2 linked regions of the Duganella zoogloeoides genome follow. Each later gene encodes a partner of the first gene's protein in a complex. Links are inferred from orthologs where the notes say so. Each region holds a gene or a part of one and is shown in the gene's direction. Other genes may lie near its edges.

What was found.
Region 2: the proteins of fliM (region 1) and cheY are in contact, whole or in part, in a crystal structure (PDB 1F4V), measured with the Escherichia coli proteins. The link is inferred for Duganella zoogloeoides from one-to-one orthologs.

What each region holds. Positions count from the first base shown.
Region 1 is NZ_CP140152.1:1,139,516-1,142,654, reverse strand. The notes cover bases 188-3,007. They hold fliM (flagellar motor switch protein FliM), read left to right. Parts: upstream 188-1,017; coding sequence 1,018-1,998; downstream 1,999-3,007. Other genes in these bases: fliO (flagellar biosynthetic protein FliO), read left to right, coding at 2,481-3,007; fliN (flagellar motor switch protein FliN), read left to right, coding at 2,059-2,484; fliL (flagellar basal body-associated protein FliL), read left to right, coding at 471-983; SR858_RS05020 (flagellar hook-length control protein FliK), read left to right, coding at 188-267. In the rest of the region: more of SR858_RS05020, read left to right, coding at 1-187; more of fliO, read left to right, coding at 3,008-3,139. UniProt on the Escherichia coli protein: FliM is one of three proteins (FliG, FliN, FliM) that forms the rotor-mounted switch complex (C ring), located at the base of the basal body.
Region 2 is NZ_CP140152.1:3,894,197-3,897,482, reverse strand. Bases 179-3,145 are described here. They hold cheY (chemotaxis response regulator CheY), read left to right. Parts: upstream 179-1,450; coding sequence 1,451-1,840; downstream 1,841-3,145. Other genes in these bases: panC (pantoate--beta-alanine ligase), read right to left, coding at 3,141-3,145; SR858_RS17175 (EAL and HDOD domain-containing protein), read left to right, coding at 1,897-3,123; SR858_RS17185 (protein-glutamate methylesterase/protein-glutamine glutaminase), read left to right, coding at 240-1,316; cheD (chemoreceptor glutamine deamidase CheD), read left to right, coding at 179-221. Also shown: more of cheD, read left to right, coding at 1-178; more of panC, read right to left, coding at 3,146-3,286. UniProt on the Escherichia coli protein: Involved in the transmission of sensory signals from the chemoreceptors to the flagellar motors.

The sequences.
Region 1 (3,139 bases):
ACCTCGGCCGCGCCGGAAGTACGCCAGGCGCTGGAAGCGGCCCTGCCCAGGCTGCGCGAGATGATGGGCGAAGCCGGTATCACACTGGGCAATGCCACCGTCTCGTCAGGCGCCGGGCAGCAGGCTGCCGGCCAGCGCGCCGGCAGCAGCGATGGCAATCGCGGTGGCAGTGGCCGGGGCGGCGCGGCCGGCGACGATGGCGCCGAGGTGGCGCGCACCGTCACCACCCGGCGCTTGCCGAGCGGTGCGGTCGATACCTTCGCCTGACCCCGGGTCCAGCGATCCGGCGATCCGGGGGGCGAGCGGGCCGTCATCACAGGTTTTGTTGCATGTTCCGCCATGGAAACACCGAGCAGGTGGGCGTTCGCCCCTCTTTTCGCTCGATCTTGCTGCGCAGGCACAACCGATAATGACATAATGGCGGAACCGATTTAACACCCAGGGGCAATTTTTTGAAAGCGAACCCAAAAATGAAGGCTGATCAGAAAGTGGATGCGCCGGCAGGCGGCGGCAGCAAGAAGCTGATCATCATCATCGTGGCGGTGTTGCTGGTGCTGGGCGCCGGCGGCGGTGGCGCAGCGTGGTATTTCATGCACAACAGTGGCGATGCGCACGAGGAAGAAGCGCCGGCCAAGAAAAAGAAGAAGGAAAAGAAAGCCGGTCCACCGGAATATTTGCCGGTCGATCCGTTCACGGTCAACCTGCAGCCGGGTGAAGACGGCGCCGAGCAATACCTGCAACTGGCGTTCACGCTGGAAGTGGGCAGCGCCGAAGAAAAGGAAAACCTCAAGGTCAATATGGCCAAGGTGCGCAGCCGGGTGCTCTTGCTGTTGTCGAGCAAGCGCGCGGCCGACATCAACACGCCCGAAGGCAAGATGCAGCTGGCCAAGGAAATCGTCGAGCAAACCAGCGAGCCGCTGGAGCAGCGCGGCGACAAGCAGGACGTTGTCGATGTGTTGTTTACCGCGTTCATCATTCAGTAAGTAGTGTCACCACAGCGAAGCAGGCAGTCACACCATGGCCGATAATTTTCTCTCCCAGGAAGAAGTCGATGCCCTTCTGAAGGGCGTCAACGGCGACCAGGACGATGCCCAGGCGCAGGAAGATGTCGCGGGCGTCCGCACGTATAACCTGGCCACCCAGGAACGCATCGTCCGGGGCCGCATGCCGACCCTGGAAATTATCAACGAGCGCTTCGCGCGCCTGTTGCGCGTGGGCCTGTTCAACTTCCTGCGCCGCAGCGCCGAAGTGTCGGTGGGCTCGGTGCGGGTGTCCAAGTACAGCGAATTCATCCGCAACCTGGTGGTCCCCACCAACCTCAACCTGATACATATCAAGCCGCTACGCGGCACGGCCCTGATGGTGTTCGATCCGGGCCTGGTGTTCCTGCTGGTGGACAACCTGTTCGGCGGCGACGGCCGCTTCCACACGCGCGTGGAAGGCCGCGACTTTACCCAGACCGAGCAGCGCATCATCCTGCGCATCCTCGACATCGTGTTCGAGGCTTACACCAAGTCATGGGAACCGGTGTACCCGGTCGAGTTCGAATACATCCGGTCCGAGATGAACACCCAGTTCGCCAACATCGCCACCCCGAACGAGGTGGTGGTGGCATCGACCTTCACGGTGGAGCTCGGTTCCGTGTCGGGCCAGATCCACTTCTGCATGCCGTACTCGATGATCGAGCCGATCCGCGATTCGCTGACCTCGAGCCTGCAGGGCGAGGCGCTGGAAGTCGATAAGCGCTGGATCCGCCTGATGACGCAGCAAATCCAGATCGCCGAAGTGGAACTGGTGGCCTCGCTGGGCACGGCCAAGGTCAACTTCGACGAAATCCTGAACATGCGCGTGGGCGACATCATCCCGCTGCAAATACCGGAGTTTATTTCCGCTACCGTGGACGGCGTGCCGGTCATGGATTGCAGCTATGGCGTGATGAACGGCCAGTACGCGCTCAAGGTGGAAAAACTGCTGGCCAATACCGATCACTTCAAATAACACACCATGCCGGCGCCCTGGCCCCTGGCCGCGCCGGTAACCGCTACACAGGAGAGCAACATGTCGGACAATCAAGACGACCAAATGGATGACCCATGGGGCGCGGCCATCGCCGAGCAGGCCGAGGCGGAAGCCGCGGCACTGGCGGCACAGCAGGCGCAACAGGCAGCCAGCGCGGCCGTCTTCAAGGATTTTTCTGGCACGCCCAGCAAGACCGAAACCCATAACGATATCGACTTCATCCTCGACATCCCGGTCCAGCTGACGGTCGAACTGGGCCGCACCAAGATCGCCATCAAGAACCTGCTGCAACTGGCGCAGGGTTCGGTGGTGGAACTCGACGGCATGGCCGGTGAGCCGATGGACGTGCTGGTCAACGGCTGCCTGATCGCCCAGGGCGAGGTGGTGGTGGTGAACGACAAGTTCGGTATCCGCCTGACCGACATCATCACGCCTTCCGAACGTATCCGAAAACTCAATAAATGAAGCAGACCTCCGTCTCGCCACTGGCATCCCTCATCTCGACAGCCGCGCTGGCGGCACTGGCCGCCATGGCCACCCTGGCCGGCGCACCGGCGCTGGCCCAGCAAGCGGCGCCCGCCGCGGCCAAACCGGCACCGGCGGCGGCATCCGCCGCACCGGCCATTGCACCAGCAGCGGCTCCGGCCGCTACAACAGCAGCGCCGGACTATGCACCCGCAACGGCCCCAGCCGCTATCCCGGCAGCACCGGCCAGCTCAACTGCTACCTCCCCGGGCAACGATCCCGCTGCCGATGCGGCGACCGTGCCCGCCACTACAGCCACCGCCAACGACACCACCACCGCCCCCAATCCGGCCCGCGCGCCGCTGGGCGTGCCAGCCGCGCCGTACTCCAACGCCGCTACCGGCGGCGGCCTGATGCAGACCACCTTTGCACTGGCCTTTGTCATCGCCCTGCTGCTGGGCGGCGCCTGGGTGCTCAAGCGCTTCGGTCCGCGCAGCTTTGGCGGCGGCAACAACACGGTCAAGCTGGTGGGCGCGCTCAGCGTGGGCGCGCGCGAACGCATCATCGTGGTGGAAGTGGGTGAACAATGGATCGTGGTGGGCGCCTCGCCCGGCCGCATGAACGCGCTGGCCACGATGGCGCGCCAGGAAGCGCC
Region 2 (3,286 bases), 2.8 Mb from region 1 along the record:
CGGCGTTCGTGCTCAGCTTCCTCAAGACCGAGCGCATCCGCGTGGTGGCCGAGGACCTGAACGACATCCACCCGCGCAAGGTGTATTTCTTCCCGCGCACCGGCAAGGTGCTGGTGAAAAAACTGATGCAGACCCATAACGATACGCTGGTCAAGCGCGAAGTGGAATACGCGAGCCGCCTGAAGAAAGCGCCGGTGGGTGGCGAAATCGATTTGTTTTAATGTGTAGAAAGCAACCGTATGAAGATCAAAGTTCTCATCGTCGATGACTCCGCGCTGATCCGCAGTGTCATGAGCGAGATCATCAATAGTCAACCCGACATGGAGGTGGTGGCGACGGCACCCGATCCGCTGGTCGCGCGCGAATTGATCAAGCAGCACAACCCGGACGTGCTCACGCTCGACGTCGAGATGCCGAAAATGGACGGCCTCGACTTCCTGGAAAAGCTGATGCGCCTGCGGCCGATGCCAGTCGTGATGGTGTCGTCGCTGACCGAGCGCGGCTCCGAGATCACCATGCGCGCGCTGGAACTGGGCGCGGTCGATTTCGTCACCAAGCCGAAAATCTCGATCCAGGCTGGCATGCGCGAATACACCGACCTCATCTCCGACAAGATCCGCGCTGCCGCCAAGGCCCGCGTGCGCGCCCGCACCTTGCCGCAACCGGGCGCCGCTGCACAGGGCAGCACGCCGTTGTCGGCGCTGCGCAATCCGCTGTTGTCGTCGGAAAAGCTGATTATCGTCGGCGCTTCCACCGGCGGCACCGAGGCAATCCGTGAATTCCTGATGCAGATGCCGTCGGACTGCCCCGGCATCCTGATCACCCAGCACATGCCCGAAGGCTTTACCCGCTCGTTCGCCAAGCGGCTCGACTCGCTGTGCAAGATCTCGGTGCAGGAAGCGCAGGGCAACGAACGCGTGCTGCCCGGCCACGCCTACATTGCGCCCGGCCACTCGCACCTGTACCTGACCCGCAGTGGCGCCAACTACATGACCAGGATCGACCAGGCCGAGCCGGTCAATCGCCACCGGCCGTCGGTGGACGTCTTGTTCCGCTCGGCAGCGCAGGCGGCCGGCAAAAACGCGGTGGGCGTGATCCTGACCGGCATGGGCAAGGATGGCGCAGCCGGCATGCTGGAGATGAAGAATGCCGGAGCGTATAATTTCGCCCAGGACGAGGCCAGTTGCGTGGTGTTCGGCATGCCGCGCGAAGCGATCGCGATCGGCGCTGCGCACGAGGTAGGCGCCCTGACGGCGCTGCCCGGCATGGTGCTGGGTTACCTGGCGCAGCACGGCATGCGCGCATTGCGGGTGTAAAAGGCGTAATTGTGGTTGCAGTGACGTTTTACTGCGACTTTGTTCGCCTTGGAGCAACGAAAATGCTATCCTACAACTTGCTTGGAGTTTGTAGGCAATATTAACAACCGCGTAAAGAAACAACGGAGTAATTCATGGCTGATCCAAAGATGAAATTTTTAGTTGTTGACGATTTTTCGACGATGCGTCGCATCGTCCGAAATCTGTTAAAAGAACTGGGTTATGCCAATGTCGATGAGGCGGAAGACGGCGTCATGGCGCTGGCCAAGCTGCGCGCCGAGTCGTTCGACTTCGTCGTCTCGGACTGGAACATGCCAAACATGGACGGCCTGACGATGTTGCAAAACATTCGTGCCGACCCCGCACTGGCCAAGCTGCCGGTACTGATGGTGACTGCCGAAGCCAAGAAGGAAAACATCATCGCTGCCGCGCAAGCTGGCGCCAATGGTTACGTGGTCAAGCCGTTCACCGCCGCCACCCTGGACGAAAAGCTGAACAAGATTTTCGAAAAGCTGGGCGCGTAATACCTTAGTGGTCGGGCCTGGCCCGGCTACGCTCGACAGCCTGCCCACGGACGGCCATGCACCACACTCATTTCCTGGTTCGCGAGCCGTTGCTCGACCCGCAGCAGCGGGTGGTCGGGTATGAGTTGACCTGGAAGCAGCCTGTGCAGGCCAGCGGCGTTTCTGCTGCGCCGGTCGTTGCCCTCGAGTCCCTGCTGAACTTTGTCGCCAGCCACGTGATCGGTGGCGAAGACGGCGAGACCTGGCTCCTGCTCGATAAAATCCTGTTCCTCGAAGCCGTGCCCGAGATGCTCTCGGCCGATGCGCTGCATCGCATGCCGCCCGCGCGCACGGTGCTCTCCTTGCCCGCCGCCACGCTGGCCAATCCCGATACCTTGCAAGCCGTGCACGCGCTGCGCGCCGGTGGCGTGGGCATCTTGCTGCGCAACTTTGCCCGCGCCCCGGCCGGACTGCGCCTGGCCTCGCTGGCCTCGTTCGTGGAAGTACGCTTCAGTGGCGCCAACGTGGCCACCCAGGCGCGCGCGTATGCGGCGCTCAAGCAGTCGGGACTGACCATGGTGGCGCGCCCGGTCAGCAACTGGGCCGACTTCGACGCCTGCGCCGCACTGGGCCTGAATGCCTTTGTCGGCAAGCTGCACCTGACACCGCGTCCGGGCAACACCGCACGGGGCCTCAATCCGGCCCAGGCCATCATCCTGCAACTGATGCAGATGGTCAAAGAAAACGCCGACCTGGCCCAGATTGAAGCTGCACTCAAGCGCGACCCCACGCTGTCGTACAAGCTGCTGCGGTTTATCAATTCAGCCGGCTTCGGCGCCGGGCGCGAGGTGCAGTCGATGCGCCAGGCCCTGACCTTGCTCGGCTATTCGCCGCTGCATCGCTGGTTGACGTTATTGCTGGCAACGGCCAGTACCACCGGTTACTCGCCGGTGCTGCTGGAAACCGCCGTGGTGCGCGGCCGCCTGGCCGAACTGCTGGCGCGCGACACGCTGGGCAAGAGCGAGGCCGAACAGGTCTTCGTGGCAGGCATGTTCTCGCTGCTGGACCGCTTGCTGGGGATGACGATGGCGGAAGTGCTGGAGACCATCCAGCTGCCCGAGGGGGTAGTGGAAGCGTTGCTGACCCGCAGCGGGCGCTACGGGCCGTACCTGGCGCTGGCCGAGGCGTGCGAGCTGAACTCGGACCTGGTGGCAGCGCTGGCGATCGCGCTCAAGCTGCACCCGGAGGAAATCAACCAGGCCCATTTGCAGGCGCTGGCATGGGCGCAGCAGATGGCGGTCTGAGACCGCCATCTGCAGGATTAAATTTCCAGGTTGTCGATCAGTCGGGTAGTGCCCAGCTTGGCTGCCGCCAGCACCACCAGCGGCGCGCCTTGCGCCAGGTCGCCCGCCGACGGCGGCTGCAAATCGATGCGTTTGCGGATCGACACATAATCGGGCTGCCAGC